4 regions of the Arthrobacter sp. NPDC092385 genome follow, and region 1 is predicted to be linked to each of the others. Evidence: riboswitches for the same ligand, from Rfam matches in the RefSeq annotation. Region 1 holds a riboswitch; each other region holds the start of a gene.

What was found. Region 1 has a riboswitch for S-adenosylmethionine ahead of ACIQCY_RS15995 (PIN domain-containing protein). Riboswitches for the same ligand answer to the same signal wherever they lie in the genome.
Region 2: another riboswitch for S-adenosylmethionine. It lies ahead of ACIQCY_RS03980 (methylenetetrahydrofolate reductase); the one in region 1 lies ahead of ACIQCY_RS15995 (PIN domain-containing protein).
Region 3: another riboswitch for S-adenosylmethionine. It lies ahead of sfnG (dimethylsulfone monooxygenase SfnG); the one in region 1 lies ahead of ACIQCY_RS15995 (PIN domain-containing protein).
Region 4: another riboswitch for S-adenosylmethionine. It lies ahead of ACIQCY_RS04170 (AmiS/UreI family transporter); the one in region 1 lies ahead of ACIQCY_RS15995 (PIN domain-containing protein).

What each region holds. Positions count from the first base shown of each region.
Region 1 is NZ_JBIVQL010000016.1:28,352-33,941, forward strand. Features, by position in the region: gene ACIQCY_RS15985 (cystathionine gamma-synthase) at 1-947, opposite strand, end outside; gene ACIQCY_RS15990 (O-acetylhomoserine aminocarboxypropyltransferase/cysteine synthase family protein) at 949-2,310, opposite strand; gene ACIQCY_RS15995 (PIN domain-containing protein) at 2,359-2,838, opposite strand; SAM riboswitch class IV at 3,047-3,175, opposite strand; gene ACIQCY_RS16000 (hypothetical protein) at 3,543-3,752, shown strand; gene ACIQCY_RS16005 (putative oxygenase MesX) at 3,759-4,751, shown strand; gene ACIQCY_RS16010 (methionine synthase) at 4,770-5,590, shown strand, end outside.
Region 2 is NZ_JBIVQL010000002.1:185,058-190,647, reverse strand. Features, by position in the region: gene ACIQCY_RS04000 (hypothetical protein) at 25-1,071, shown strand; gene ACIQCY_RS03995 (phosphotransferase) at 1,135-2,430, shown strand; SAM riboswitch class IV at 2,496-2,623, shown strand; gene ACIQCY_RS03990 (hypothetical protein) at 2,649-2,822, shown strand; gene ACIQCY_RS03985 (PIN domain-containing protein) at 2,826-3,269, shown strand; SAM riboswitch class I at 3,377-3,483, shown strand; gene ACIQCY_RS03980 (methylenetetrahydrofolate reductase) at 3,586-4,497, shown strand; gene metE (5-methyltetrahydropteroyltriglutamate--homocysteine S-methyltransferase) at 4,551-5,590, shown strand, end outside.
Region 3 is NZ_JBIVQL010000009.1:80,602-86,191, forward strand. Features, by position in the region: gene ACIQCY_RS12770 (hypothetical protein) at 1-192, opposite strand, end outside; gene ACIQCY_RS12775 (glycoside hydrolase family 6 protein) at 255-1,514, opposite strand; SAM riboswitch class I at 1,743-1,846, shown strand; gene sfnG (dimethylsulfone monooxygenase SfnG) at 1,840-3,018, shown strand; gene ACIQCY_RS12785 (O-acetylhomoserine aminocarboxypropyltransferase/cysteine synthase family protein) at 3,018-4,397, shown strand; gene ACIQCY_RS12790 (CoA-binding protein) at 4,394-4,894, shown strand; gene ACIQCY_RS12795 (hypothetical protein) at 4,901-5,590, opposite strand, start outside.
Region 4 is NZ_JBIVQL010000002.1:225,731-231,320, forward strand. Features, by position in the region: gene ACIQCY_RS04155 (hypothetical protein) at 325-651, shown strand; gene ybaK (Cys-tRNA(Pro) deacylase) at 669-1,163, shown strand; gene ACIQCY_RS04165 (GNAT family N-acetyltransferase) at 1,196-1,618, shown strand; SAM riboswitch class IV at 1,762-1,875, shown strand; gene ACIQCY_RS04170 (AmiS/UreI family transporter) at 1,912-2,523, shown strand; gene ACIQCY_RS04175 (acyl-CoA dehydrogenase family protein) at 2,607-3,875, shown strand; gene ACIQCY_RS04180 (PhzF family phenazine biosynthesis protein) at 3,911-4,747, opposite strand; gene ACIQCY_RS04185 (APC family permease) at 4,782-5,590, opposite strand, start outside.

The DNA of each region.
Region 1 (5,590 bases):
CCGGCACTGAAGCGCAGCGAGACGATCCCACCGAAGCCCGACATCTGGCGCGCTGCCAGGGCATGGCCCGGGTGCTCGGGCAGGCCGGGGTAGAGCACTTCCGCGACGCCGGGCTGATCCCGGAGCCATTCGGCGAGAGCCTGGGCATTGGAGGTGTGCCGCTCCATGCGCAGGCCGAGGGTCTTCAGGCCGCGGGCGGCCAGGAAGCAGTCCTGCGGCCCGGCGACCGCGCCGCCGGCGAACTGCTGATAGCCGATGGTCTCGGCCAGCGCGGTGCCGCGGAAGGAACGGTCGGCCACGACCACGGCACCGCCGAGCACGTCCGAATGCCCGCCGATGTACTTGGTGGTCGAGTGCACCACCACGTCCGCGCCGAGGTCCAACGGCCGCTGCAGGTAGGGCGAGGCGAACGTGTTGTCCACCACGAGCAGAGCCCCGGCATCGTGCGCCAGCGCCGCCCACCCGGCCAGATCCGCGATGCCCAGCAGCGGGTTCGACGGCGTCTCCACCCACAGCATCGCGGTGGAGCCCAGCCGGACCGCTGCGGCCACCGCCGCCAGGTCGGTGATGTCCACGGCCGTGTTCGCCACACCCCACGGGCCCAGCAGCCCGTTGATGAGCCGGTTGGTGCCGCCGTAGCCGTCCCCGCCGAGGACGATGTGATCGCCGGGGCGCAGCAGCGCCCGCAGCAGCGCGTCCTCGGCCGCCAGCCCGGAGGCGAAGGCGAAGGCCGCCGTCCCGTGCTCGAGCGCGGCCAGCTGGGCCTCGAAACCGTTGCGGGTCGGGTTGGAGCCCCGGCTGTACTCGTGCCCGGCCCGCAGCACGTTGATCCCGTCCTGCACGAAAGTGGAGGTCTGGTAGATCGGCGGGATCACCGCACCGGTCAACGGATCAGGGTCCTGCCCGGTGTGGACAGCTGTCGTATTGAACCCCGTGTACTGCGCCATGTCAGGCTCCTCTTCCTGCGAAGGCGGCAGGGGCCCCTGCCGCCGGAGAAGTAGCCGCGATGTCCGCGGCACCCACCAGCGGGGCCAGCGCCAGGTCCAGGTCCGCGACGAGGTCCGCCGCGGTTTCCAGACCCACGGAGAGCCGGATGGTGGTTTCTGCGATCCCGGCGGCGGCTCGCTGTTCCGGGGTGAGCCGGCAGTGCGTCATCGCAGCGGGGTGCGCGACCAGGGACCGGGTGTCCCCCACGTTGGCCACCAGCTTGAACAGCCGGAGCCGGTCGATGAAGTCCCCCACCTGCCCTGGCTCTGCGGCCAGGTCGAAGGAGAACACGCTGCCGGCCCCGTGCGGAAAGTCCCTGGCCGCGAGTCCGGCCTGCGGGTGGCCCGGAACGGAGGGGTGATGCACCGCTGCGACGGCCGGGTGGCCCGCCAGGAACCGGATGACGTCCCGGGTGTTCTGGGCGTGCCGGGCCACCCGGATGTCCAGGGTCTCCAGCCCCTGCAGGATCTGCGCGGCACTGCCCGGTGCGAGCGAGGGACCCAGATCGTGCAGGTACTTGCTGCGTGCGAGGGCCAGGTACGCGCCGTGGCCGTGGCGCTCCCACAGGATCTCCCCGCCGTAGCGGCGCTTGGGACGGGTGAGCTGCGGCCACCGGTCCGGGTAGGCGGAGAAATCGAACCGCCCACCGTCGACCACGGCGCCCGCGAGGGTACTCCCGTGCCCGCCGAGGAACTTCGTGGCCGAATACACCACGATGTCGGCCCCGTGATCGAGGGGCCGGAACAGGGCGGGAGTCGCCAGCGTGTTGTCCACCACCAGCGGCACCCCGGCGGCATGAGCGACCGCGGCGATCGCCGGCAGGTCCTGCAGCGTGGCCAGCGGATTGCCGATGGATTCGGTCAGGAAGGCCCGCGTCGTCGGAAGCACAGCGTCCTGCCAGGCACCGGGATGTGCGGGATCGGCGAAGCTGACCTCGATCCCGAAATCGTCGAAGGTGTCCGTCAGCAGGTCCACCGTCCCCCCGTACAGCTTCGACGACGCCACGATGTGCTGCCCGCCGCGGACCAGCGCCAGCAGGGCGACGGCGACGGCGGCCTGCCCGGTCGCCGTGGCCAGCGCGGCCACGCCGCCGTCGAGCGCGGCGATCCGCTGCTCCAGCACCGCCACCGTCGGATTACCGGTCCGCGTGTAGGTGAAGCCTGGCTCCTTCAACGCGAACATGCGCCGGGCCGACGCGTAGTCCGGGAATTCGTAAGCCGCGGTCTGATAGATGGGGACCGCCACGGGCCGGTAGGGCGCCTGCGGTTCATAACCTGCATGGATCTGGGAGGTGGCCGTACAGCCAGCGTCACCGGTACTCATCGAAGATGCTCCTTCGGCAGAAGTAGTTAGGACTTGAGGTCGAATCGTCTAGACAGGCTGCGTCACCGGTCCTGTCCGGGAACGCGGGAGCGGTGGGGCCTCATCCGCGGTGGACTGCGCTTCTGGAATCCAGGGATTAATGGCCGACACCGCGAACCTCCGGTAGACCTCCAAATGTCCCGACACGATGGAAAGGCTCTTATGAATGGCGGTCGCGGCAATGAGGGAATCGACTGCGGACACCTCGGCGTCGCTCAGCATCGGCCCCCATACAGCGGCGATATCAACGTCGACGGGAAGAATGTTCGAGCTGTAGGTGTCCACGAACTCCTGCACCCAGGCACCGATGGTCTGGTATTGCTGGTTCTCCCGGGTCACCAGATGCAGCTCTCCGATCGTCAAAGCGGAGACGAAGATCCGAGAGTGTCGCCTCCGCTGAAGAAAATCGACGACAGCCGTTGAAGGGCGTGAGCTCCACAACTCCACGATGACGTCGGTATCCAGAAGCAGGCCGCTTGTGCGTGCCATTCCTCAGACTGCCAGCGCAGGCAGACCAGCATTCTCCAAGCGATGTAGAACCACATGGGGTCTCAGGAGGAAGTCTACGAACGCTTCGCGTGGAGCCATCAATGCTTCGTAGTCGTGAATGCTCACTGCCGACAGTGGAACCTCGGCGTGGGACTCAGCACTTGGGGAAGTAGTAGCCATGGGCGGGCGGCACCGGGCCGCGTCCTTTCGGGAGCTCTTGCCCGCACCAGGTACCCCGAAGAGGGGCGAATGCGGACCGCTTCGTCATCCGAACCACCCACCGAGCGCGGGGTTGGTATGTGACCAAGTCGGAGCTTGGCGGCCACAGTTCATGAAGCTGTTGGAAGTATAAGCACGTAATTTCCTGTGACGCGAACATGCATGCCGATGACACGTCCCCGACGGACTACAGGCAGTTCACGGGCTGCGGACGAGCCTCCCGTCGTCATACAACGAATTTCTAGGACACATGACGTAAGACTTTCCCGCCGCACCGATTGCTGTTCATGATGGTGCGCAGCCCCTCCGTCTGGTGCTCGGCCGATGGTCGTGGAGGGGGCGTGCCTTACGTCACCGGTGGATTTAGAGCCCTAAGCCACACCATCCAGAGCAGCTGAGAGACCTGCCTCCATGACGCTGCAGCTTCCCCCGGATTCCCTGTCCGGAAAGGTGCTAATGGCAGGACCGATGGAAAGGACAGCATCATGACACTCGATCGCATCTCCACCAGCCTCGCCGGCTCGCTGCCGCGCACACCGGAACTGATCGCCGCCAACGCCGCCCGCACCTTTGCCGAGGACGGGTTCACCCTGGAACGGACACCGGAATTCGAAGGACTGCTCACCACTGCCGTGGTGGACCTCCTCCAACGCCAGAAGGAGCTTGGCACCACGATCCCGGAACTATTGGAGTAACCGCGCATGGCGCATAAGATCACCTTCAGCATTTCCACGACCCGTTTCGATGAGCACTACGTGCCGTCGACCACGTCGAGGGCCACCACGAATTTCGCTAATCTCGCCCGGGGCGAGAATCGGCAGCAGAACCTCCGTAACGTCCTGGAGATGATTGATCACCGATTGAACGACCTTGCGGAGCGAGGTGATGCACGACGGGATCATTATGTCGTCGAGCTCGACATTGTCTCCGTCGAGCTCGAGTTCTCCGCACAAGGGGCACACCAACGCTTTCCGCTGCTCGAGATGCTCGACATTCACATCCTCGACCCGCGCTCCGGGGAACGTCACGCAGGGATCGTGGGAAATAACTTCTCGTCGTATGTCCGCGACTACGACTTCAGTATCCGGCTGCCGTCGGTCAATGAAGGCACGACGGAGTTCGTCGTTCCCGAGGACTTCGGTGCGCTGCATGGCGTGCTCTTCCAGCGCTTCCTCGACTCCGCCGCGTACCGAGAACACTTCCCGAAGTCGCCGGTGATCTGTATCAGCGTCTCGACGAGCCGGACCTATCGTCGAACGGATGTCCGCCACCCGGTTCTTGGCGTCGAGTACGAGCAGGACGACTTCTCGCTGACGGACGACTATTTCAAGAAGATGGGACTGCAAGCCCGCTACTTCATGCCACGGGGCGCCGTAGCACCGCTTGCTTTCTATTTCCGCGGCGATCTACTCACGGACTATTCCGACCTGCAACTCATCGCCACCGTCAGCACGATGGAAAGTTTCCAGAAGATCTACCGACCGGAAATCTACAACGCGAACTCGACCGCCGGAAGTATCTACCGGCCGAGCCTGGAATCGCAGGACTTCACCCGGACGGACATCAATTATGACCGCATCGAACGCAACCGGCTTGCAGTCGTGCAGGGGCAGTACACGGAGGAACACCTCATCACGCCGCACAAGCTTGTCCTGGAACATTTGGTCACCGACCATCTCACTCCCGTCAACTGACGGGCGAAAGGCATCAAAATGAACACACTTCTCCCCACCGCTATCGTCGGCAGCTTGCCGAAACCATCATGGCTCGCGCAGCCAGAGACTCTGTGGTCCCCGTGGAAGTTACGCGACGGCGCGCTGGTCGAAGGTAAGCAGGATGCCCTCCGCAGCGCCGTCCACGAGCAGCACCGACACGGCATCGACATCATCAGCGACGGGGAACAGACGCGTCAGCATTTCGTCACGACGTTCATTGAACATCTCACCGGGGTCGACTTCAAGCAGCGCGAGACCGTCCGGATCCGCGATCGATACGACGCGAGCGTGCCAAGCGTCGTCGGTGCCGTAAGCCGTGACAAACCCGTGTTCGTCGCGGATGCGACGTTCCTGCGCGGACAGACCGATCAACCGATCAAGTGGACGCTCCCCGGACCGATGACAATGATCGACACACTCTACGACCGCCATTACAAAAGCCGACAAGCGCTGGCGTGGGAGTTCGCGACGATCCTCAACGAGGAAGCGAAGGAGCTCGAGGCAGCAGGCGTTGACATCATTCAGTTCGATGAACCCGCATTCAACGTCTTTCACGAGGAGGTACAGGACTGGGGAGTAGCCACGCTGGAAAGAGCGGCAGAAGGACTACGTGCAGAGACAGCCGTGCACATCTGCTACGGCTACGGGATTAAAGCGAACAACGATTGGAAGGCGACCCTCGGGCCAGAGTGGCGGCAGTACGAAAAATCGTTTCCACTCCTACGGCAGTCGTCCATCGATATCGTCTCGCTGGAATGCCACCACTCCCATGTCCCGATGGATCTCATTGAACTCATCCGTGGCAAGAAAGTCATGCT
Region 2 (5,590 bases), on a different contig from region 1:
GCACCTGCTCCTACGGTTCTAGGTGTGGTCTTCTCTCTGGATAGCTCGTTGGTGCTCGTCGCGATCGTCGGCCTGTGGCTGGTGTGGGTGGCTCCCTTCGTCCTCCGGAAGACCGCGCCCGCAACTGCCGGCGGTACCCGCCGATCACCCAAGACCGGGACCCGCCGTCCTGGAGGGAGCATGATGACCATGACCGCGCAGGACGAGGCAGACCGTTCAGGAACCACCGTGCAGTCGCACGCCCCGATCCCGCCGAAGGCTACTGTCCCATCCGGCGGGACGTCCGGTCCGAGCCCGTCCTTCACCCCGCGGTGGGGGCGCATCAGTGCTGCCCTCGTGGGCCTCGTCGCCCTCGCCGCCGCCCTGGTCACGCTCGTGCTCGGGGCCTTCGGGATCGTATCCCTCCTCGTGCCCCTGGCGTGCTTCGCCGTCGCCGTCGGCGCCGTGGCCATGTTGAGGTTCCTCGCCGTCCGCGGCCGGGCCGCGCGCGTCAACCGCGCCTTCGCGGCCGCCATGGCGCCGGTCCGTGAGGCCGCAGCGGTACCCGAGGTGCCGGTCGAGCACGCGGCGCCGGCAGCGCCCCGGCGTCCCACCTCGCTGTTCGACGCCGAGGAGGCCGGCGCCCGCCGGTTGAGCCCCATGGAACTGCGCACGGCTGCTCTCGCCGTGGCGCACGGTTCGTCCGTGGTCGACGTGCGCGCGGGGTTGCTGAGCGTCACCGGGACGGAGGCACCCGAGGCAGCCGAGACACCCGAGGCAGCCGAGACACCCGAGACACCCGAGACACCCGAGACAGCCGAGACGCCCGGACCCGCAGGGTCCACTGCCTGGGCTCCGGTCGAGGTGCCGCGGCCCACCTACGTGGACGCAGCGAAGGCCGAACGGCAGGCTCCGGCCCCGCTGGACCTCCCCGAAGCGCCGAAGCCCACGACCCGGACTCCCATCAAGGCCTCCGAGGCTGCTGCCCGCGTCGCTGCGGAGGCGGACGACGCCGCGGACGAGTCGGCGAACCCCGCCCCCTCCACGGGGCGCATCAACCTCGACGACGTCCTGCAGCGTCGTCGCGCCTGACCGGTACCCATGCCACGGGCAGCCGGATGCCGGCCGCGCCCGTGACCGACCCCTGAGGTTCGCATGAGGGCGAAGGACGCACGCATCATCCGCGAGCAGGAGACCATCGCGCTCCTCGAGTCGGACGCGCCGGGCGGGATCCTGCAGCGGGCGCTGGCTCCCGCCGGATGGGAGCTCGAGTCCTGGCAGCTCGGGGCCGTCCACCACCGTCCCGGCGCCGGCGTCACGGGCGTGTACTCCATCGACGTCCGGCCGGCCGGCGACGCCTGCGGCGCGCAGCGCCGCAGTTCTCCGGTCCCTGGCCCGGCACCACTGCCCGTCCCGACGCACGCCTGTATCACCTCCTGCGTCATCCAGCAGGGGGCGGACGCCGTCGCGGTGGTCCACCGCCGCGGCGCCGGGGCGCTCTCGGTCTGGGTGCATCCCTTCGATCCGCTCCTGCCGGGCCTGCCCCTGGCCCTCGACCCGGAGCGCAGCACACCCTTCGCCTTCGGCCCCGGGCTCGAGCCGGGAGACACCCTCCTCGAACTCCGCAGCTACCGCCCCCTGCGCCGGGCCGTGGTCCTGGCCCGGAACGGGGACGAGCGCCGCTACCTGAAGGTCCTGCGGCGCCAGGGCGCGGCGTCGCTCGCGGAACGGCACCGGATGCTCCGGGCCGCCGGCGTGCCCGCGCCGGTCCTCGCCGGCGAGCCGATGCAGGACGTGGTGGCCATGCACCCTGCCCCGGGCACGCCCCTCGCCGAGCTCCTCATGCGGGACGGCGCGACCGACGTCGACCCCGCCGCCCTGGTGCACGTCCTCACCTCCCTGCCGCCCGCGGTCCTCGCCCTGCCCGTACGCCCGCCCTGGGCCGCCCGCGTCAGGGACTACGGCGAAGGTGCGGTGGCGGCCCTGCCCTCCGAGGCCGCCCGGATCCGACGCCTCGCCGCGGCCATCGACGACGCCGTCCGTTCGAGCGACGCCGGCCCGCTCGTGCCCACCCACGGTGACTTCTACGAGGGAAACATCCTCATCACGGACGGCGCCGTGTCCGGGCTGCTGGACGTCGATGCACTCGGACCCGGGCGCTTCGTCGACGACCTCGCCTGCTTCCTCGGCCACGTCGCCGTCCTGCCGGGACTCCACGCCGGATACGCCCACGTGCCGCAGGCCCTCCTGCGCTTCCTGCGGGCCTTCGACGAGCAGGTGGACCCGGCCGCGCTCAGGAGCCGGGCCGCCGCCGTCAGCCTCACGCTCGTCGCGGGAGCGCGGAGCCGCACGGGGGGCGATGACGGTGCCGCGGAGGCGCTGTCCCGGCTGGCCGTCGCCGAACAGTTCCTCACCGAGGCGCGCGCCGTCGCCGGCCGGCGACGGTCCTGACGCGTGCAGCACCATGACCGGGGGCGTTGATGCTGGCGGCCCCTGCGTGGTTATACTTCCAACAGCTTCAAGAACTGCGGCCGCCAAGCTCCGACTGGGCCGCATACCAACCCCGCGCTCATAGGGTGGTTCGGATGACGAAGCGGCCCGCATTCGCCCCTCCCGGGGTATCTGGTACGGGCAAGAGCTCGCGAAAGGACGCGGCCCCGTGCCGTCCCATGACACCCTTCCCAGTCGACGCATCCGCCGCAGAGATCCCGATGGTGGCCCTCAGCATCCAGGACTACGAGGTGCTCACCGCTCCGCGGGAGGCGTTCGTCGCCTTCCTCCTCGTGCCGCCGTCCGGAGGCGGCTCCGCGGTGAGGGCCGGCCGGGGACCGACGGGTAGCTGAGGAATGGCACCGCCGAGCGGGCTCCTCCTGGACACCGACGTCATCGCGGAGCTGCGGAGCCCGAGCCCTCATCCCGCCGTCACCGGTTTCCTCCACCGGCGCCGCCACTTCCGGATCTTCGTCTCCGCGCTGAGCCTCGGCGAGCTGCATTCGCTGGGCCGCCGGAACGAGCACTTCCCGGACCTGGAGGCCTGGCTGCACGAATTCGCTGAGCGGTTCGGGCCCAACATCCTGTCCGTGGATGCCGACGTCGCCGTGGCGTGGGCGCCCCTTGCCGACCACGCCGACGTGGCCCTCGCCGATTCCCTGATCGCGGCGACGGCCCTCCACAGGGGACTCGCCGTCGTGTCGGGGAACACCGAACCGTACCGGAGGCTCGCGGTCCCGGCGATCAATCCCTGGACGGCGGGCGAGCAGCCCGCGGGTCCTCCCGGCGTCGTTCCATGACGTAACGATCGCCCTTTGTGACGGACGCCTGGTCTCACAACGTCACGGGACGCCATGTTGCGTCAGGTTTGCCGCCCGGCACGGCTCGCTGCTTAGAGTGATCCCACCAACCATCAAGAGCGGCCGAGAGATCTGGCTTGTTGACGCCGCAGCAACCATTCGGCTGTGCCCTCGGGGGCAGCGGAACCGGTGCTAATGCCAGAACCGATGGAGACACATCAGTGAACCCACGTGAGGACCCGGCGCGCCCGCGCCCGGTACCACTGGGCCGCGGCATCCTGCTGGTGCACTCCCTCGGCCCTACCGAGGAGTTCGAATGGCATTTCCTGGACACGGAGCGGTACCGCCGTCGCTCTCCTACGAGCTGTACCCGCCGGCCACCCCGGAGGCCGGCGACGCCGTGCTGCGGACCATCGACGAACTCGGAGCCACCCGTCCCGACTACGTCTCGGTGACCTACAGCGGCACACCGGCACGACGACGGGCGTCCGTCGAGCTCATCGGGCACCTGGTCACCAGCACCCGGCTCCGACCGGTGGCCCACCTCTGCTGCGTGGGGGAGACGCGGGAGGGCCTGGACCTGCTGGTGCGGCAGTTCGTCGGGCTGGGCGTCAGGGGCATCCTGGCGCTGCGCGGTGACCTGCCGGCGGATCCAGGGGTGTTCCGCGGCGAGCTGCCCTTCGCCCGGGACCTGGTGGAACTGATCCGCGGGGTCGAGGCCAGGCACGGCGCCTCACTCGCCGGTGGCCGGCTCGCCGTGGGGGTCGCGGCCTACCCGACCAGGCACCTCGAGTCGCCGTCGTTCCTGCACGATGTCGAGGTGCTGATCTCGAAGCAGCGTTCCGGCGCCGATTTCGCGATCACGCAGGTGTACTTCGACCCCGCCGAGTACGTGCGCCTGGTCCTCGCAGCCCGTGCGGCCGGCGTCAGCATCCCGATCATCCCCGGCGTGATGCCCACCGTCAGTGTCCGGCGGCTCGAGCGGCTGGCCCTCATGACCGGCGTACGTCCCGACGCCGGGCTGCTGCACCGCCTGGAAACGGCCTCGAGCGAGGCCGAACGACGGCGGATCGGCGTGCGGGCAGCGGCAGTGCTGGCCCGTGCGGCCTTCGAGGCAGGAGCCCCCGGCCTCCATCTGTACACCTTCAACGACTTCCGCGCGTCCGTCGACGTCGTCGAACAGCTCGACCTCCCGGCGGCTCGCCTCGCCGGCGCCGTCCCGGCCTGAACGCCCCGGACCCACCAGATCCAGACCCGACACCACCTTCGAAGGAGCACCACATGAGTACCACCTTCCCCGCCGCCACGATCCTCGGCTACCCGCGCATCGGGCCGGACCGGGAGCTGAAGAAGGCCCTGGAAGCCTACTGGGCAGGCCGCCTGGACGAGGCAGGGCTGCACCGTGCGGCCGAGCAGCTGCAGGACCGCACGGTCTCACGGCTCGCCGAGCTGGGCCTGAAAGAGGCAGATTCCTCCATCCCCGCGGATTTCGCCCTCTACGACCAGGTGCTCGACGCCACGGCCGCCCTGGGCGCGCTGCCGTCCCGCTTCGCGGACCTGGCCGGCGAGGACGGTTCCGTGGACACCGCGGCCTACTTCACGCTGGCCCGGGGCGACGGCGACCGCGCGCCGCTGGAGCTGACCAAGTGGTTCGACACGAACTACCACTACCTGGTCCCCGAAATCGGCCCGGGGACCACGTTCGCCGCGGTGGCCCACCGCCTGACATCCATCGTTCGCCGGCAGAAGGACCGCGGCGCCGTGCTGCGCCCGGTGCTGGTGGGTCCCGTGACCTACCTGCTGCTGGCCAAGGCCGAGGAGGGGGCGCCCGCCGGGTTCGACCCGCTGTCCCGGATCGACGACGCCGTGGCGGCCTACGCGGGGATCCTCGCTGCGCTGGCGGAAGCGGGCGCCGCATGGGTGCAGCTGGACGAGCCGGGCCTCGTGGGCGACCGCGGCGGCGAGCTGGCGGCGCCGGGCGGGCCGGTGGAGCGGGCGTACCGGCAGCTGGCGGGTGCCGTGGACCGGCCGGCCCTCCTCGTGACCACGGGTTACGGTACCGCCGGTGATCCGGCGGAACCGGGCCAGGCACTGGCAGTGCTCGCCGCGGCAGGCGTGGAGGCGGTGCACGCGGACCTGGTCCGGGGGGCCCGGCCCTCGGTCGGGGCGCTGCGGGCACTGGGCGGCACGCGCCTCGTGGCCGGCGTCGTGGACGGACGGAACGTCTGGGGGAACGACCTGCAGTCCTCTCTCGCCGTGCTGGAGGGGCTGCAGTCTGAGACCGCGCATGCGGTCAGCACGGCGACGTCCACCTCGCTGCT
Region 3 (5,590 bases), on a different contig from region 1:
TGTCCCACCCGCGCCGAGGAGGAGCAGCACGGACTGCTGGACGTAGAACCAGGCGCGGATGGCAGGCGCCCCGCTTTCGGCGACCAGGACGATGCTCGCTGCCAGGGTGACGGTCAGGACGACGCCGACGCAGAAAAGCGTGTGCCAGAGCCTTCGCTCCTGCACGCGCTGCGCCGACTTCCAGGTTTCCATTCCATCAGCCTAGGTGCAGACGGGTGTGCACGGCCCGATCGGACCGCACACACCCCGCTCTGCTACGGCCGGACGGGCGCGCCGGCGTTCCTGATCAGGTCGATGGCCTGCTCCGGGAACCAGGCTCCGGCAGCCGGGTCTACCCGGCCCCACTCGGGATCCACTCCACCGTTGTCCGTCAGTCCGCGGCTGCATTCGCCGTCGGACTCACCAGGCACCTTGATCCACAGGAAGGCATCGGCCAGCGGGTTGCCGGTATCGGACGTGGGCAGGTGGCCCAGTCCGCGGCCCGGCGGGTTGCACCAGACCTGAGGGTCCGGGTAGGCGGCCGTGGGGACCCAGGGGCCCTTGCCGTTGCGGCTCGTATCGATGACGAAGTGTGCAAGCTCGTCGTTCGACGGCGCGTTCGCCGCGCCCGCCACGTTCTTCGCGTACCAGGCGTCAGTCAGTCCCCAGGTGGAGAAGTCGGTGGGCGACGCCGGATAGTACTGGCTGCCACAGGAACCGTAGGCCCCCGGGTTGATCTCGGTGGCGTAGTAGATGCACTGGGACACCCAGCTGCCGAACTTCACCTGGCGTTCGGTGAGTTCGTAGTTGGAGACGTTCAGGAAGAAGCCGTCGGCCTTCTGCACACCGGCTTTCACGAGCCTGCTCGAGATCTCACCGGTACCGAGCCAGGCGCTGTGCGTCCCGTCGAGGTACACCCTGGTGTTGGGAAGCGCCTTCAGCTGGTCCACCGCGTAGTTGAGCATCTCGAAGCGCTCTGCCGCCGCGGTCCGGGCGTTCGCCTCTGCCGGCTGGCACCACTCGAGGTTGCCGTCGAGCCCGCGGTTCCAGGGGATGATGCCGAGCCCGTCCGGCTCGAGCACCACCATGGCCGCCCTGTCCTCGATGCCCGCGGCGAGCGCGTCCACCCAGGCCTTGTAGCCGGCGACGTCGGTCGCTCCGCCGGCCGAGTACTGCGAACAGTCACGGAAGGGCAGGTTGTACGCGGCGAGCACGGGCACCTGGCCCTTGCCTGCCGCGCGATGCGTGGTGGTCCGCACCTCCTGCGTGACGGTGGCGGGATCGCTGCCCGTGACCCAGACAGCCTGTGGAGCCGAGACCATGGCGCTGAGGCTGTCGGCGGTCGCACGGTCGCCGGAAGACCGCAACTCCGCGATCTGGCGCTGGGCCTCGTGATAGTGGTTCTTCATCGGGACATAGAACTCGGTGGCGGACGAAGCCGCTCCCTGTTCCGGACCGTCCTTGGGCCCCTGGGCAGAGGCCGGCAGGGCGGAGAATGCGGTGGAGACCAGAACCCCTGCTACGGCAAGGGTCACTGCACACGTCCTGGAAATGCTGAGCATCATTGCTCCTCATGTGGTGGTGGTTGGCGTGATCGCCCGAATGCGGAGCGCTGGTCCATCCCCATGGAAGCGCTCCCACGGCCAGTCTTTGATGCGTTCCCGGCTTTGTCAAGGTCCTCAGTGCACTGATGGCTTCGAGACAGGACCTCATACGGGGACACATTGTTTTGGTTCTGCAGCACCTCGGTGTCACACTCGACCTGACCATCCGGAGCGGCTGAGAGATCTGGCTCATTGACGCCGCAGCAACCCTGGCCTCCGTGTTCCACGGCGACAGAAGGGTGCTACTGCCAGACCGATGGAGGAAACCATGAGCGTCGCCGACCTTTCCGCCCCCCTCAAATTCGCCTACTGGGTTCCCAACGTCAGCGGCGGCCTGGTGGTCTCGACCATCGAACAGCGCACCAGCTGGGACTTCGACTACAACAGGAAGCTCGCGCGCATCGCCGAGGACGCCGGTTTCGAGTACGCGCTCTCCCAGACCCGCTACGCCGCGTCCTACGGCGCCGACAAGCAGCACGAGGCGACGAGCTTCTCCCTCGCCCTCCTGGCCGCGACCGAGAAGCTGAAGGTGATCGCCGCCGTCCACCCGGGCATGTGGCACCCGGGCGTCCTGGCGAAATACATCATCACCGCGGACCACATCTCCAACGGCCGCGCAGCGGTCAACATCGTCTCCGGGTGGCTCAAGGACGAGTTCGTCAACTTCGGCCTCGAGTGGCTCGAGCACGATGAACGCTACGTCCGCACCGAGGAGTTCATCCGGGTGCTGCGCGGCCTGTGGACCGAAGAGGGCTACAGCCAGTCGGGGAAGTACTACGACATCAACAACTTCACCCTGAGCCCGGCCCCCGTGGACGTCCCAGGCCGCCCGCACCCCGAGATCTTCTTCGGCGGGAACTCGACAGCGGCCCAGGCGACCGCCGGACGGGTGGCGGACTGGTACTTCTCCAACGGGAAGGACCTCGAGGGCTTCAAGGAGAACGTCGCAGGAGTCCGGGCCTCAGCACAGGAGGCCGGCCGGCATCCCCGGTACGGGCTCAACGGCTTCGTGATCGCGCGTGACTCCGAGAAGGAGGCACGCGACACCCTGCGCGAGATCGTCGAGAAGGCGCACCGCCCCGCCGTCGAGGGCTTCCGGGACGCCGTGCAGGAAGCCGGCGCGTCGACGAAGGACGGCAAGGGCATGTGGGCCGACTCCAGCTTCGAGGACCTCGTGCAGTACAACGACGGCTTCAAGACGCAGCTCATCGGGACGCCCGAGCAGATCGCCGAGCGCATCGTCGAGTACAAGAAGATCGGCGTGAACCTCTTCCTCACCTGCTACCTGCACTTCCAGGAGGAAGTCGCGGCCTTCGGCACGGACATCCTGCCGATCGTGCGCGAACTGGAGGCCGACGCCGCCCGCAAGGCCGGCGTCGACTTCGATCCCGAATCCACCCTCGCAGTATCCCGACCCAGCAAGGCAGGTGTCTGATGGCAGAACGTTCCTTCGGTTTCCGCACGCGTGCGCTCCACGCCGGCGGGACCCCCGACGCCACGCACGGCGCCCGGGCGGTGCCGATCTACCAGACGACGTCGTTCGTGTTCAAGGACACCAACGACGCCGCCAATCTCTTCGCACTGCAGAAGTACGGCAACATCTACTCGCGTATCGGCAATCCCACGGTCGCCGCGTTCGAGGAGCGCATCGCGTCGCTCGAGGGCGGCATCGGGGCGGTCGCGACGGCGTCGGGCATGAGCGCGGAGTTCATCACCTTCGCCGCCCTGTGCCAGGCCGGCGACCACATCGTCGCCGCCTCCCAGCTGTACGGCGGGACGGTGACCCAGCTGGACGTCACGCTCCGCCGGTTCGGCATCGAGACAACCTTCGTGCCCGGAACGGACCCGGCCGACTACGCGGCCGCGATCCGCGACAACACCAAGGCCGTCTACGCCGAGGTGATCGCGAACCCCTCGGGCGAGATCGCGGACCTCGCCGGGCTGGCGAAGGTCGCGCACGACGCCGGAATACCCTTCATCGTCGACTCGACGCTGAGCACCCCCTACCTCGTGAGGCCGATCGAGCACGGCGCGGACATCGTGATCCACTCCGCCACCAAGTTCATCGGCGGGCACGGCACCACCCTCGGCGGCGTGATCGTGGAGAGCGGGCGCTTCAACTGGGGCAACGGCAAGTTCCCCATGATGACCGAGCCGGTGCCCTCCTACGGCAACATCCAGTGGTGGGGGAACTTCGGCGAGTACGGTTTCCTCACCAAGCTCCGCACCGAGCAGCTCCGTGACATCGGGCCCTCGCTCTCGCCGTCGTCGGCCTTCCAGCTCCTGCAGGGCGTCGAAACCCTCGCGCAGCGTCTCGACGAGCACCTCGAGAACGCGCAGGCCGTGGCCGAGTGGCTGCAGGCCGACCCGCGCGTGGAGTACGTCAACTACGCGGGTCTGCCCACGCATGCACACCATGAGCGCGCGAAGACCTACCTGCCGCAGGGACCCGGCTCGGTCTTCAGCTTCGGCATCAAGGGCGGCCGCAAGGCGGGCCAGAAGTTCATCGAGTCGCTGCAGCTGGCCTCGCACCTCGCCAACGTCGGCGATTCCCGCACCCTCGTGATCCATCCCGGCTCGACGACGCACCAGCAGCTCTCCGCCGAGCAGCTCGTCGCCGCGGGCGTGCCCGAGGACCTGGTCAGGATCTCGGTGGGGCTGGAGGACCTCGACGACATCCTGTGGGACATCGACCAGGCGCTCGCAGCTGCCGTGGAGTCCCCGGACGCAGCATTCGCCGAACTCCCCCAGGAGTCCGCGGGAGAGAACGACGACGACCCGTCGGCAACACGGGCAGTAGGAGTGGGAGCATGAGCAGCACCGCACCGGAACGGACCTGGGAGGGGCCTTCGGCCCCCGAACGGCTGAACCTGCTGAGGAACGCGAAGTCCGTGGCGATCGTCGGGGCATCGGACAAGCCCTCCCGTGCGTCCTACTTCGTCGCGACCTACCTGCAGTCCTCCTCGCCGTACCGCCTGTACTTCGTGAACCCGGTGGCCAAGGAGATCCTGGGGCAGCCGGCGTACGCGTCGCTCAAGGACCTGCCGGAGGTGCCCGACGTCGTGGATGTCTTCCGCAAGCACGACGACCTGCCCTCGGTGCTGCAGGAGACGCTGGACGTCGGCGCGAAAACCCTGTGGCTGCAGCTGGGATCGTGGCACGAGGACGTGGCCCGCGATGCCGAGAAGGCCGGCCTGAACGTGGTGATGGACCGCTGCATCAAGATCGAGCACGCGCGGTTCCACGGAGGACTCAACCTCGCCGGCTTCAACACCGGCGTCATCTCGTCGAAGCGGCAGATCACCTCGTAGCCGGCGTCAGCCGTCCTCGGCGACGGGCGCCGGCGACTTCACGGCCGGCGGTTCCACAGTGACGGGCTCGGCCGTCGGTTCGACCACGGCGAGCGGCTCGGCCGTCGGTTCCACGACGGTGACGGGCTCGGCCGGCGGTTCCACCCCAGTGGCGGGCTCGTCCGGAGCGGCATCGCCGGAGGGGTCGTTCGCCGGCCCGGCGGCCTGTTCGACGTCGGCGTCCGCTTCCGCGTACGCAAGAATGTCCGCGTCGGCGAGGAAGAGCGACATCCCTGCATCATCGTCGGAGAACGGACCAGCCAGGAACATCGGTTCGTCGGCCTGCTCGACGGGCGTGAGGCGCCAGGAGGGATCCGGGCCGGCGAAGGACCTGCGGACGTCGCGATCCCCCCGCTCAGGACCGGTGCTGGTGACTACCCCCTCAGCCTGCGTGTCCTGGCCCCTGCCGTCGCCCTGGACCGTGCCGTCCTTCTGGACCGTGTTCCTGTCCTGCAGCTTTCCCTGGTCGACCTGGCCCTTGCGCTTGCCGTCTCCCGGCGGCGTCTCCCCTGTCGGGGTGCCCGGGACGCGTCCGCCGGGGACGGTGGCGGGTCGCAGGTCCTGCACCGGTGGAGTACCCGGGGCGGCCGGTACCTGCCCGACGGGCGGCTTCTCGGTGGCTACCGGAGGTACTGCAGGCATGGCCAGCGGCGCACC
Region 4 (5,590 bases), on a different contig from region 1:
CCGCCGGGTACCCAAAAGCAGAGCACCATCCCCGAGAGGGAGCGTGCACCATGAACAACCAGGAAGCCCTTCTTCCACAGCCCCACGCGGCCGGATTCCCATCCCGCCTGCACGATCTCCCCGAGCACACTCCCGCTCCGCCCGTGGCGTCCTGACGCCTCCGCCCTCCCCTGCCATCCCCGCAGGCTGACACGGATCAGGCGCAGCGTGCACTGCCTCCGCACCGACCGGGCCGACCGCGCCGAGCCGGACATCCCCCGCCGGCCGGTCCTTCTTCGGCACCGCTTCCGACACTGCTTCCGACACTGCAAAGGAACACACACCATGACGCAGCACATCGAGAATTTCCTCCAGGACTGCACCACCGTCACCGGCGACGGCTCCCATGCAACCCTCGACGAGGTGGAAGGCCTGTACGTGTACTGGTGCTCCCTCCGGGCTGACGACGCGCTGGACACCGACGTCCTGCTCGAGGCCCTCCAGTCGCGCGGAGTGGAACCCGTCCAGCGCGACGGCGTAGATTACGTCGAAGGGCTCGTCCTGACGGGCCCAATCATGGCCGGGTTCATCCTGTCCTGCGACTTCGCCGGAGCCTGGGGCCGGCCGGAGCTGGATTCCGTGGCGGTTCGGGACGTCGCTTCGGTGTCGTGATACCCCGAGGAGGTGCAGTGGGCAGGAAACCGACAGGCTCCCGCAGCACCCCCGCGCTCGCTGCCCTCTCGGCAGCCGGAATCGATTTCACCGCCCGGCCCTACCAGCACCAGGACGGCGTCTCGAGCTACGGGCTCGAGGCCGCCGCCGCGCTGGGCGTGGCACCCGCGCGGGTCTTCAAGACCCTCATGACCAGCGTCGACGGTTCGCTCGTGGCCGCCGTCGTCCCGGTCAGCGGAACACTGGACCTGAAGGCCCTGGCCGCCGCGCTCGGCGGAAGGAAGGCGACGATGGCCGATCCCGCCGTCGCCCAGCGGAAGACCGGGTACGTCCTCGGTGGCATCTCCCCGATCGGGCAGCGCCGGCCCTCCCCCGTGGTCCTCGACGCCACCGCCCTCGACCACCCCACGGTCTTCGTGTCCGGAGGCCAGCGAGGGCTGGACATCGAGTTGACGCCCGGCGACCTGATCACCGCCACGAAGGCACGGACCGCTCCGATCGCCGCACCGTAGAGCCGTGAGGGCCGGCGGCTAGGGTGGGCGACGTGGACATCATCGCCGGGCAGATCCCGCCCCTCGCGGAAGCGCTCGCACTCTACGAAGCCGTCGGGTGGACCGCCTACACCCGCGACCCCGACAGGCTGCGGCGCAGCCTTGCAGGCTCACACCTCGTTCTTGCCGCACGGGACGAGGACGGCCGCCTGCTCGGCCTCGCGCGCACCGTCTCGGACGGAGAGTCCATCTGCTACGTCCAGGACATCCTCGTGCACCCCGGAGCGCAGCGCCGCGGGGTAGGCCGTGCCCTGATGCACGAGGTCCGCTCGCGCTACGGCCACTGCATGTTCGTGGCACTCAGTACCGACGCGGACGGATCCGAGGACGGAGCGCGGTCGCACCCGTTCTATCGTGCGATGGGCTTCCAGGCCCACCCCGACCTCGGACTGGCGGCCTTCGGCTACCGGCCGTGACCTGACCTCCGCGTCACCCGCTGCTGCGCTCCGACGACGACGGGGCAGCGCGGGAGCACGGAGAGTCACGGGGCGTCACGGCGCGTTATCCGCCGTCGCATCCCTGTGCCCGGCCCCTTGGACCACCTAGTCTGGGGACCACAGATCAAGAGTCCCGACGCGAAGCCCTGGCTCGTCGGGCGGCAACCCCCTCCGTGGTGGGGTGCCCCAGGTGAAGATCAGGCCCCGTGCGGACCGTGCCGGGGCAAGCACGGCGCGTACCTGCGGGTCCGCGTCCCGTCGATGGGACACCCATGTCGTACATCTGCCTCCTGCTCTCCGGAGCAGCCCTCCTGATCAACGGCCTCGGCCTCCTGGGCCGGGTGGCGCCGCGCGATTCCGGTTTCTTCAACCTCGCCATCGGCACACTGCAACTGGTCTTCGCGCTGCTCATCGCGTCGGCCGGTGGGCCCGGCACCGCCGCTTCGGCCGGTGGGATCGTCCTCTTCGGACTCACCTACCTGTACGTGGGCCTGAGCTCGGTGGCCGGCCTCGGATCCGCCGGTGTCGGCTGGTTCTGCGGCTTCGTCGCCGTGCTGGCCCTCGTCTTCGCAGGCACGGCGGCCGACGGCGATCCCGTCAGTTCGGTGCTGTGGCTCAGCTGGGCGGTGCTCTGGGCGCTCTTCTTCCTGCTGCTCGCCCGCGGCGCAGCCCGCCTCACCCGGATCACGGGCTGGAGCGCGATCCTCGTGGGCACGGCCGGCACGGTGATCCCGGCGGTCCTCGGCCTGAACGGTGCCTGGCCGACGGGCGGATCCTCGGTCATCGCGGCCGCCGCGGTGCTGGGGGTCCTGTTCGTCGCGGCCGCAACGCTCAGTACGCGCCCCGCACCCGCCGTTGCACCCCGCACCCCCGTCTCCGCCTGATACTCCACCGCTCCGCCCGCCCGCGCCCTCCGCCTGTCCTCTCCGTCCCCCATCAGTCACCATCCCTCCCGGAAAGGTCCACCATGACCACCCTGACGCACACTCCTCCCACCGCCGACGCGGACTACGAACTCCTGGCCGCCCGCTTCCGTCCCCTCTTCGCGAGGATCGCCGAGGGCGCCTCCCGCCGGGAACGCGACCACGAGCTGCCCCGACAGGAGATCCGGTCGCTCATCGAGGCCGGCTTCGGCGCCCTCAGGGTACCGGTGGCCGACGGCGGCTTCGGAGCATCCCTGCCCCAGCTGTTCCGGTTGCTCACCGAGCTCGCAGCCGCGGATTCCAACATCCCGCAGGCCCTGCGAGCACACTTCGCCTTCGTGGAGGACCGCCTCGTCTCGACCGGACGGCAGCGCGAGACGTGGCTCAAGCGCTTCGTGGACGGCGAGACGATCGGTAACTCCTGGACCGAGGTGGGCGGCGTGACGATCGGCGACGTCATCACGAAGGTCAGCCCGGACCCGGACAGGAACGACGGCGGCTTCCGCATCACCGGCACCAAGTACTACTCGACCGGGAGCATCTTCGCGGACTGGATCGACACGTTCGCACAGCGCACCGACAACGGCGTGAAGGTGATCGCCGTGGTCAGCACCCATCAGCCCGGCGTCACGCACGCGGACGACTGGGACGGCTTCGGCCAGCAGACCACCGGCTCAGGGACGTCGACCTTCGACGGCGCACGCGTGGACGCCGAGAACGTCATCGACTTCGACACGCGGTTCAAGTACCAGACGGCGTTCTACCAGGCGGTGCTGCTCGCCGTCCTCGCCGGCACCATCACGGCCGCGGAGCGGGACGTCGCCCACGAGGTACGGAACCGCACGCGCATCTTCAGCCACGGCAATGCGTCGTCGTTCGCGGCCGACCCGCAGATCCTGCAGGTCATCGGCGAGGTGTCCGCGGCAGCGTACGCGGCCGACGCGACGGTCGAGCGGGCCGCGAGGGCCCTGCAGCACGCGTACGAGGGTGCCTTCCTCGACGACGAGGTCGAGGACGAGCGGCGCAACGACGTCGCCGAGCTCGAGACGGCGAAGGCCCAGGTGATCCTGTCGGCGCTCGCCACCCGGGCGACGTCGGACGTCTTCAATGCGCTCGCGGCGTCCGGGGTGAGTACGGCGAAGAACTTCGACCGCCACTGGCGGAACGCACGTACCGCCGCCAACCACAACCCGTGGGTCTTCAAGGCGAGGATCATCGGCGACCACTCGGTCAATGGTGCGGTACCCCCGCGGGTCTGGTCCATCGGATCGGCACCGAAGGCGACGGCACGGGAGGCCCCGACCGGGGCCTGAGCGCGGGCTGCCCGCCGGTGATCCGGTGCATCCACCTAGCCGGGGATCCGGACCGCTCCGCCGGACACCGTCATGCCCCCGCTCTCGGGTATGAGCACCGTGATGACCGACGGGCGCCCGACGTCGGCCCCCTGGTGTACGGTGAGGGTGGCCGGCGGCTGAACCTCGCCCCGAGCACGCAGGTAGGCGCCGAGGGAGGCCGCAGCCGAGCCCGTGGCGGGATCCTCGCGCACCCCGCCGGGCGGGAAGGGGTTCCGCGCTTCGAAGACATCCGGACCGAGCCGGTGCACGACGGCGATCGTCGCGCCCCACCCCCGCGCGGACATCAGGCGCTTCAGCCCCTCGTAGTCGTAGTCGAGGCTCCGCAGGACGGCGGCGTCGCGCACGGGCACGATGGGGTGGATGTTGCCGGCGAAGGACAGCATCACGGGCAGGTCCGCCGACACCTCCTCCTCGCCAAGGCGGAGGTGCTGCAGGAGCTCCGCGCGGACGTCGTCGTCGATGCCGTCGACCCACGGCTCGACCGTGACGAGGGAGGCGACGACGCGACCGCCCACCCGCTCGGTCCTGAGCTCGAGCGGACCCACCGGCGTCGACAGGACCAGCGTCCCGACTCCCCCGCGCTCGGCGAGCGCGACGCCGGTGGCGATCGTCGCATGGCCGCAGAACGGAATCTCGGCCTCGGGCGCGAAGTAGCGGATCGTGGCACCACCCGGGGAGCGGCGGGAGAGGAAGGCGCTCTCCGCGTAGCCGAGCCGGGCTGCGATGGCCTGCATCTCCTGCGGCGTCAGGCCGTCGGCGTCGAGCACCACCCCGGCAGGGTTTCCACCATCGGCGCGGTCGGTGAAGGCTGCGTAGCGAAGAGTCTCCATGCTGCCGATGCTAGCCGCCGCCCGGGCCGGATCCTCAGCCGTCGACGGCCGACGGATCGCCGGCCCTGGTGTTGGTCCTCCGGTTGATCAGCCAGGTGACGAACCACAGGACCACGCCGATAGCCATCAGGCCGCCGGCAATCTGGTACTGCACGACGTCGCGCCCCACCCACGGCCCGGCGAGGAATGCGCACAGCACCGCGGCCACGATGGGGAGCGGGCCGGGTGACGTGAAGAAGACCTTGCGGTTGACGTCCCGCTTGCGTCGCAGCACCACGCAGGCGACGTTCACCACGGTGAAGACGCACAGGAGCAGGAAGGCCGTGGTGCCCGAGAGGTTCGCCACGATGTTGCTGTCCGGATCGCTGGTCACGTAGAGGATCAGGCCGAGGGCGAGGATCGTCGAGAAGGCGATACCGGCCCAGGGAGTGCAGCGCACCGGAAGGACCTTGCCGAGCGGCCGGGGCAGGACGCCCTGCCGGGCCATGCCGTAGATCAACCGGCTCGCCATCAGCATGTTGATCAGTGCGGTGTTCGCGACGGCGAAGACGGCCAGGAACGGGAAGATCTTGTCGATCGGGAAATCGGGTGATCCCTTGTGCACCACTTCGAGCAGGGCTGCACCCTCGGCCTCCCTGATGCCCTCCAGTTCCGTGGGGCTCAGCACCGTGACCACCGAGATCGCGACCAGCATGTAGAAGATCACGGCGATCCCGAGGCCGGTGAGCATGGTGCGCGGGAAGATGCGCTCGGGGTTCTGGGTCTCCTCGACCATGTTCACGGAGTCCTCGAAGCCCACCATGGCGAAGAACGCGATCGAGGTCGCGGCGGTCACCGCGAGGA